Linked DNA regions of Magnetofaba australis IT-1. The protein of the gene in region 2 binds, or shares a complex with, the protein of the main gene of each other region. Links are inferred from orthologs where the notes say so. Each region holds a gene or a part of one and is shown on either strand. Other genes may lie near its edges. The genes, in order: mfd and uvrA.

Region 1 (4,472 bases), on a different replicon or contig from region 2:
CGCGCGCCACCAACACCCAGCCACCGTCGGCCACCTGCTCCACCTGCAGTTGCGCCCCGGCCAGAGCGGTGGGACGGCGCATGCTCAATTCGTTATAGGCGTCGGCGTTGGCGAAGCGGAAAAAGCCCGGCTTGCGCAGCGCGCTCATCTCTTTGGCATCGGCGTCGCGAATTTCGCAATAGAAGCGCAGCGGCTCGCCCAGGCTGGAGAGGTTCATGGGCGCAGAGAGGGTCAATGCATTGGCCGCAGAGACGCTCAACACGCTCCCGGCCAACGCCAACAGGCCCATACCCCACCGATTGCGCCGACTGATCATGCACGCTCCCCTGTTCACCACAAAATTCATGCGCCCATTCTGGCGGCAAAGCCGCGCAGGCACAATGTCTGACGCCGCAGCCGTCCTGCGCTACGCCTTGCGCGGAGCCTTGGCGGGGGCGTTGGGCGCCAGCGCCGCCAGCGCCTCGCGAATCCCCTGCAGACGTTCGCGCTCGCCGCTCCAGTCACGATTGCGCAGCCCCAATGTGTGCGAGGCGGCGTCAAAACGGTTCTGCCCGCCCCCTTTACGAATCATATCCAGCAGCTTGGCGGTGTCGATGGCCGGTTCCGGGTGGAATTTAATGCTGCCGCCCTTGGGCCCGGCCTCCAGTTTGAGAATCTTCAGCGCCACGCACTGCCGCTTGATCTGCATCACCTCGAGCAAGTTCAATACCGAAGGCGGCAGCGGCCCGAAGCGATCCTCCAGTTCGGCGCGCATTTCGCCCAACTCATCGGCGTTGTGCATCTCGGCGATGCGCTTATACAGGGTCAGACGCTGGTGCACGTCGGGCACGTAAGCTTCCGGGATGAAGGTGGACATGTGCAGATTGATCACCGGGTGGATCTGCTCGTCGTCACTCTCGTCGGCGTCATCGGCGTCGACCTTGGGCAGCGGCTTGCCCGCTTTGAGCGCTTCCACCGCCTCCTGCAACATCTGATTATAGAGTTCAAAACCCACCTCGCGGATCTGACCCGACTGCTCGTCGCCGAGGATATTGCCCGCGCCGCGAATCTCCAGATCGTGGGTGGCCAGCATGAAGCCTGCGCCCAGATCGCCCAACGACTCCAGCGCCGCCAGCCGTTTTTCCGCATCGTTGCTGATCTTGCGCTTGTGCGGCACCAGCAGATAGGCGTAGGCGCGGTGTTTGGAGCGCCCCACCCGACCGCGCAACTGGTGTAGCTGCGCCAGACCGAACTTGTCGGCGCGGTCGATGATGATGGTGTTGGCGGTGGGGATATCCACGCCGTTTTCGATGATGGTGGTGCACACCAGAATGTTGAAGGTCTGCTTGTAGAACGCCATCATCACGCGCTCCAGCTCGCTCTCCTTCATCTGCCCGTGGGCCACGCCCACCCGCGCTTCGGGGATCAACTCGCCCAGTTCTGCCGCCTTCTTGTCGATGTCGCTGACCTGATTGTGCAGATAGAACACCTGGCCGCCGCGATAGAGTTCGCGCAGCACCGCCTCGCGCACCTGCTGCTTGTCGTAATGGGTGACGATAGTGCGAATGGCCAAGCGGTCAGCCGGAGGCGTGGCGATGATGGAGATGTCGCGGAGCCCCGCCATGGCCATGTTCAAGGTGCGCGGAATGGGGGTGGCGGTGAGGGTGAGGATGTCCACATCGGCGCGCATCTGTTTGATGCGCTCCTTGTGGGTGACGCCAAAGCGCTGCTCCTCATCCACCACCAGCAGGCCCAGATCCTTGAATTTTATGTCCTTCTGCAACAGACGATGGGTGCCCACCACCACGTCCACTTCGCCGCGGCCCAGGCCGTCCACCACCGTCTTCTGCTCCTTGGGGGTGCGGAAGCGCGACAGACTGCCGATCTTCAGCGGATAGCCCGCCAGACGTTTGGCGAAGTTCTCATAGTGCTGATGGGCCAGAATGGTGGTGGGCGCCAGCACCGCCACCTGCCGCCCATCCATGGCGGCGCGGAACGCCGCGCGCAGCGCCACTTCGGTCTTGCCGAAGCCCACATCGCCGCACACCAGTCGATCCATTGGGCGTGGCCCGGCCATATCCCCCAGCACCGCTTCGATGGCCGCGCCCTGGTCGTCGGTCTCCTCGTAGGGGAAGGTGGCGGCGAACTCCTGATACAGCGCATCAGGGCCGCTGTACTGGAAGCCCGGACGCGATTCGCGTTGGGCCTGCAGCGCCACCAGCTCCTGCGCCATCTCCAGAATCTTCTTGCGCGCGCGCTTCTTGGCACGCTTCCAGCGCTTGGAGCCCAGCTTGTCCAGGGGCACATCCTCGCCCCCAGCGTGCTTGCCCACCTGATCCAGATCCTCCACCGGCACGTAGAGGCGGTCGTCATCGGCGTAGCGAATCAGCAGGAATTCGTTCTGCAGCTCCCCCAGTTTCAGAGTATGCAACCCGCCAAAACGCCCCACGCCGTGGTCGGCGTGCACCACCGGATCGCCCTCGGCCAAGTCCGAGAAGCTGGCGATGAGCTGATCCAGATAGCGGCGATCCACCTTGCGGCGACGGATGCGCTCGCCAAAGATGGCGTCCTCGGTGATCAGCGCCAGCTCCGCCTCGGGGTGGGAGAAGCTCTGCGCCACATCGCCCAGAGTCAGCAGCACCGCCCCGCGCGGGGCGGTCAGGGCGTCGCGCCAGGAGTCGGCGTCATTGGTGAGAATATCGTGGTCGGCCAGCAACTCGCGCAGCCGTTCACGCTGACTGACGGTGCGCACCGCCAGCACCGCGCGGCGTCCGCGCCGGGCCTGGGAGTCGATGGATTTGGCCACCCGCGCCAGAATATCCCCCGGCGACTCCTTGGCCTGTTCGTCATCGTGGAAGTTGGGCAGCGCATGGAAACCAGCGTTCTCCCCCTCGCCCGCCTCGGGATGCAGGGTCAGGTGGGAAAACCTGGCCAGCCGCTCCTTGAGCTCCACCTGACTCAGATAGAGCGCGTCCTGCTCCGGACAGCGCGAGGCGGGACCGGACTCCGAGGCGATCTGATGGCGCTCGATGATCTCCCGTTCACGCTCGATCACCTGCTCCCAGGACGCCTCCTCAATCAGCAGCGCGCTGCCTGCGGGCAGATAGTCGAAGAAGTCATCCGCCGCGTCATAGAACATCGGCAGATAGCGCTCCATGCCCGGCACCGGCAGACCTTGGGAGATCTCGCGATAGATCTCATCTTCGGCGGCCTGACCGCCAAACGCTTCACGGTAGTTGGTGCGAAAACGGGTGATGGCGTCGGCGGTGAGCAACGCCTCGCGCACCGGCAGGGCTTCAATATGCGGAATGGGGTCCAGCGAGCGCTGGGTCACCGGGTCGAACAGCCGTAGCCGCTCCACCTCATCGCCGAACAGATCCACCCGCACCGGCTCGCTGGCGCCGGGGGGATAGAAGTCGATGATGCCGCCGCGCACGGCGAATTCCCCCGGTTCGGAGACCTGCGCCACCGAGAGATAGCCGCTGCGGGTGAGGAATTCGCGGAAGCGCGGCAGATCCATCTGATCCCCCACCGCCAAGGCGAACCCATGCGCCAGCAGGGTCTTCTTAGGCATCAGCCGCTGCATCAGCGCCGCCGGGGTGGTGATGATCAGCGCCCGCGCGCGTCCGGCGTCATCGCCGGAGAAGAGCGGTCCGTCGCCGCCCATCTGCGCAATGCGGAACAGCGTGGCCAGTCGCTCGCCCACCAGCGGCCCATAGGGCGACAGACGCTCAAACGGCAGCGTCTCCCAGGCGGGAAAAACATGGATCGGCAGCGTCGGCGTCAGCTTCTGCGCAAAGTAGATCACCTCCCGCTGCAGCGCCTCGGCGCGGGCGCTGGTGGGAGCGACCATCACCACCGGCGCATCGGACTGGTCCGCCAGCATGGCGCCCAACCACGCCCCGGCGCTCAGTGGCGCGCGCCCCAACAGGGGCGATTGGCGATCCAGCGCTTGGCGCAGAGGGGCGAGAACGGGAGAGAGCGGCGCGTCGGTCATAGCGGATTTCAGAAATCGTGTTATCGATATCAGCAACAGGAAAACCGCAGCCCATACGCAAGCGGATGCGTGCGTTTGGCTGCGGTCGTTTCGGATCGTTCAACCTCTTGGATGACGCGCCGCCGGGGTTATTCACGCCCCGGCGGCGCGCCGAGAGTTTTAGCCTTTGCGTTTCTTCTTGGGGATCTCGAACCCCATCTCGTCCATGGCCCGGGTGGCCAGCTTCACCACCTGCTCGGGGGCGAACACATCGCTGTTGATGGTCATGTCATAGAAGTGATGATCGGTCACATGGGCCTTGTAGAGATTGCGCACGAATTCGTTGCGCTCGGCGTTGACCTTTTCAAACATCGCCTCGGCGTCGGCCTTCTTGATGTCAAAACGTAAGCTCAGTCGTTCAACACAGCGGGTTTTGCTGCCCTCCACGCGCAGACGGAACACCGGCCGGTCACGCAGGATCAGATGCGCGCCGCGTCCGATGATCACGCCGCCGTCG
Region 2 (3,723 bases):
TGCGAAATGGCGAACCCGAGTGAGTGCGGTGTGCCATTTGGGAGATCCACGCCCCTTTCGACGTCTTGCGGCGCTTTGCCGCGTTGATCTCCTATTATCAAACCCCGTGCCACTTTGTTACATACTGAAATATCAGGTTTTTTACATTCCTGACACTTTTTTGTGCATATCGCGATCGCCCAAAAGCTATGCGCTGCCTATTTTTTAGGCTGATTCTGCACTGAATTTATGCGCATTCACGCCCTGTGTGCGGCGTATCAGGAAAACGCCTATTTGAGCAACGGCTCCAGATAGCGCCCGGTCCAGGAACCGGCGTTGGCGGCCACCTGCTCCGGCGTCCCCTCGGCGATGATGCGCCCGCCGCCAGAGCCCCCCTCCGGCCCCAGATCGATGAGCCAGTCGGCGCATTTGATCACATCCAGATTGTGCTCAATGATCACCACCGTATTGCCGGTGTCGGCCAACCGCTGCAACACCTCCACCAGTTTGCGGATGTCGTCGAAGTGCAATCCGGTGGTGGGCTCGTCGAGGATATAGAGGGTGCGCCCGGTGGCGCGCTTGGAGAGTTCGCGGGCGATCTTCACCCGCTGCGCCTCGCCGCCGGAGAGGGTGGTGGCCGACTGCCCCAGACGCATGTAGCCCAGGCCGACATCCAGCAAGGTCTGCAAGCGCCCGCGAATGGCGGGGATGGCGTCGAAGAACGCCAGCCCCTCCTCCACCGTCAGTTCCAGAATCTCGGCGATGTTCTTGCCCTTGTAGTGGATCTGCAGCGTCTCGCGGTTATAGCGGGCGCCGTGGCAGATATCACACTCGACGAAGACGTCGGGCAGGAAGTGCATTTCGATTTTGATCAAACCGTCGCCTGCGCACGCCTCGCAGCGGCCGCCTTTGACGTTGAAGCTGAAGCGGCCCGACTGATAGCCCCGCGCGCGCGCCTCCGGCGTGCCCGCCAGCAGTTCGCGAATGGGGGTGAACAGGCCGGTGTAGGTGGCGGGGTTGGAGCGCGGCGTGCGGCCAATGGGGGATTGATCCATATGGATCACCTTATCCAACTGCTCCAGACCGGTGATGCGCTCGAACTGTCCCGACGGCACCCGCGAGCCGTTGAGACGCTGGGCCAACGCCGGATAGAGGGTGTCCAGAATCAGACTCGATTTGCCCGAACCGGAGACGCCGGTGACGCAGGTGAGCAGCCCCAGATGGATCTGGGTGGAGACCGCTTGCAGGTTGTGGGTGGTGACGTTTTTCAGTTCAACCACACGCTTGGGATCAGGCTTGCGGCGCTGCTCCGGCGGCAGAATATTGAATGCTTTGGACAGATAGAGCCCGGTGAGCGACTCCGGGTGAGCGGCGATCTCCGCCGGCGAGCCGCACGCCACCACCGCGCCGCCATGCTCGCCCGCGCCGGGGCCCATATCCACCACGAAGTCGGCGGTGCGAATGGCGTCCTCGTCGTGCTCCACCACCACCACCGTATTGCCCAGATCGCGCAGCTTTACCAGGGTGTCCAGCAGGCGCTGGTTATCGCGCTGGTGCAGACCGATGGAGGGTTCGTCGAGGATGTACAGCACCCCCACCAGCCCCGAGCCGATCTGATTGGCCAGACGGATGCGCTGCGCCTCGCCGCCCGACAGCGTCCCGGCGGCGCGATCCAAGGTCAGATAGTCCAGCCCCACCGCCACCAGAAAGCCCAACCGGTCCAGCACCTCCTTGAGGATGCGCTCGGCGATGGCGGCCTGCTTGGGGGTCATGTTGAGATCTTCGCAGTAGCGCATCGCCTCGCGCAGCGGCAGCGCGGTGAGCCCGGCGATATCCTCCTGCCCCACGCGCACGTGCAGCGCCTCTTTGCGCAGACGCCTGCCATTGCACACCGGGCAGGGCGAGGCGTCGCGGAACTTGCCCAGATCCTCGCGAATGTCGTCGGAGTCGGTCTCCAGATAGCGCCGCTGCAGCATGGGGATCACCCCATCCCACGGCCGCTGAGAGGTGGCGCGACGACGGAAGCCATGATATTTGAAGCGGATCTTCTCCTCCCCCGAGCCGTGCAGAACGATATCGCGGAAGGTTTCGGGCAACTCGCGCCAGGGCAGATTGACGTCGATGTCAAAGTGGTCGGCGACGGTGTAGAGCTGCTCCTGGGCGATGCGCTGGGAGGGTTTGGACCACGGCGCCACCGCGCCATCACGCAGGGAGAGGTCGTCATTGGGCACGATCAGCGCCGGATCGAAGTACTCCTGGGCGCCCAGTCCGTCGCAACTGGGGCAGGCGCCGAAGGGGTTGTTGAAGGAGAACAGGCGCGGTTCGATCTCGGGATAGGAGATGTTGCAGTCGGAGCAGGCGTTCTTTTCCGAGAAGAGCCAATCTTTGCTCTCATCGCCGAGGATCTCCACCCGCGCCACGCCGTCGGCCATCTTCAGCGCGGTCTCCAGGGAGTCGGCCAGACGGGTTTCGATGCCCGGCTTGACGATCAGGCGATCCACCAGAATCTCGATGGTGTGCTTGACCTTTTTATTCAGCGTGGGCAGGTCGTCCATGTCATAGGTTTCGCCATCGATCACCACCCGCGCGAAGCCCTCTTTGCGCAGCGCCGCCAGCTCCTTCTTGTATTCGCCCTTGCGGCCGCGCACGATGGGCGACAGCAAAAGGAGTTTTGAGCGCTCCGGCAGCTCCATCACCGCATCCACCATCTGACTGACGGTCTGCGACTCGATGGGCTTGCCGCAGCTATGGCAGTAGGGTTGGCCGATGCGCGCATAGAGCAGGCGCAGGTAGTCGTAGATCTCGGTGATGGTGCCCACGGTGGAGCGCGGGTTGCGGCTGGTGCTCTTCTGTTCGATGGCGATGGAGGGGGCCAGACCGTCGATGCTGTCGACGTCGGGTTTGTTCTGCATGGCCAGGAACTGCCGCGCGTAGGCCGAGAGCGACTCCACATAGCGGCGTTGTCCCTCCGCCGAGAGGGTGTCGAAGGCGAGCGAGGATTTGCCTGAACCAGAGACGCCGGTGATGACGGTCAGGGCGTTGCGTGGAATCTCGAGATTGACATTCTTGAGATTGTGTTCGCGGGCGCCGCGAATAACGATATGTTTTTCAGACATGACAGCACCGGCTGAATTGCGCACAAGCGCATAAAAAGTTAAATGATGAGCACAGCAGTGGGATTGGGGCGCAAACTGGACAGGTGGAAAATCGCGGCATTCACTGGCGCGATTTTCCGGGGTCTGGGGGCCGCGCCCCCAGCGGGGTGTGGGGCGGCGCCCCACGGTTTGGCTGTTGATCTTCCGGGGAGTTTGAGGGCGCAGCCCTCAATATCTTATATTTCCCAACAACTTTCCCCCAAATACAGCCCCACTTTCCTAACTCAGCCCCAACCGCAAACAGACAATTGAACCCCGAAAAGGCGGTTCAGCGCAAGGAAAGCCCATGTCGCAATATATGGCGGAGTTGAATCTGACGGATCGAGCGGTGCTGATTGTGGGCGGCGGGCAGGTGGCGCGGCGCAAACTGAACGGCCTGGCGGAGTGCGGCGCGCGCATCACCGTGGCGGCGCCGCAGATCGACGCCGGGATTCAGCAACAGGCCGCCGCCTGGGGCGGAACGCTGCGGCGGATCCCCTTCCATGAGACGCTGCTAAACGCCGCGCCGCGCTGGACGCTGGTGTTCGCCGCCACCGGCGAGGCCGCGCTCAACCGCCGCATCGCCGCCCTGTGCAACCAACGTGCGCTG

Evidence for each region.
Region 1: the proteins of uvrA (region 2) and mfd are in contact, whole or in part, in a crystal structure (PDB 4DFC), measured with the Escherichia coli proteins. The link is inferred for Magnetofaba australis IT-1 from one-to-one orthologs.

The regions. Positions count from the first base shown.
Region 1 is NZ_LVJN01000018.1:270,658-275,129, reverse strand. What follows is about bases 207-4,370. They hold mfd (transcription-repair coupling factor), read right to left. Parts: upstream 3,977-4,370; coding sequence 407-3,976; downstream 207-406. Other genes in these bases: MAIT1_RS07390 (cytidylate kinase-like family protein), read right to left, coding at 4,136-4,370; MAIT1_RS07400 (FimV/HubP family polar landmark protein), read right to left, coding at 207-316. In the rest of the region: more of MAIT1_RS07400, read right to left, coding at 1-206; more of MAIT1_RS07390, read right to left, coding at 4,371-4,472. UniProt on the Escherichia coli protein: Couples transcription and DNA repair by recognizing RNA polymerase (RNAP) stalled at DNA lesions. Mediates ATP-dependent release of RNAP and its truncated transcript from the DNA, and recruitment of nucleotide excision repair machinery to the damaged site.
Region 2 is NZ_LVJN01000020.1:63,787-67,509, reverse strand. What follows is about bases 70-3,484. They hold uvrA (excinuclease ABC subunit UvrA), read right to left. Parts: upstream 3,096-3,484; coding sequence 270-3,095; downstream 70-269. Other genes in these bases: MAIT1_RS12585 (precorrin-2 dehydrogenase/sirohydrochlorin ferrochelatase family protein), read left to right, coding at 3,421-3,484. Also shown: more of MAIT1_RS12585, read left to right, coding at 3,485-3,723. UniProt on the Escherichia coli protein: The UvrABC repair system catalyzes the recognition and processing of DNA lesions. UvrA is an ATPase and a DNA-binding protein. A damage recognition complex composed of 2 UvrA and 2 UvrB subunits scans DNA for abnormalities.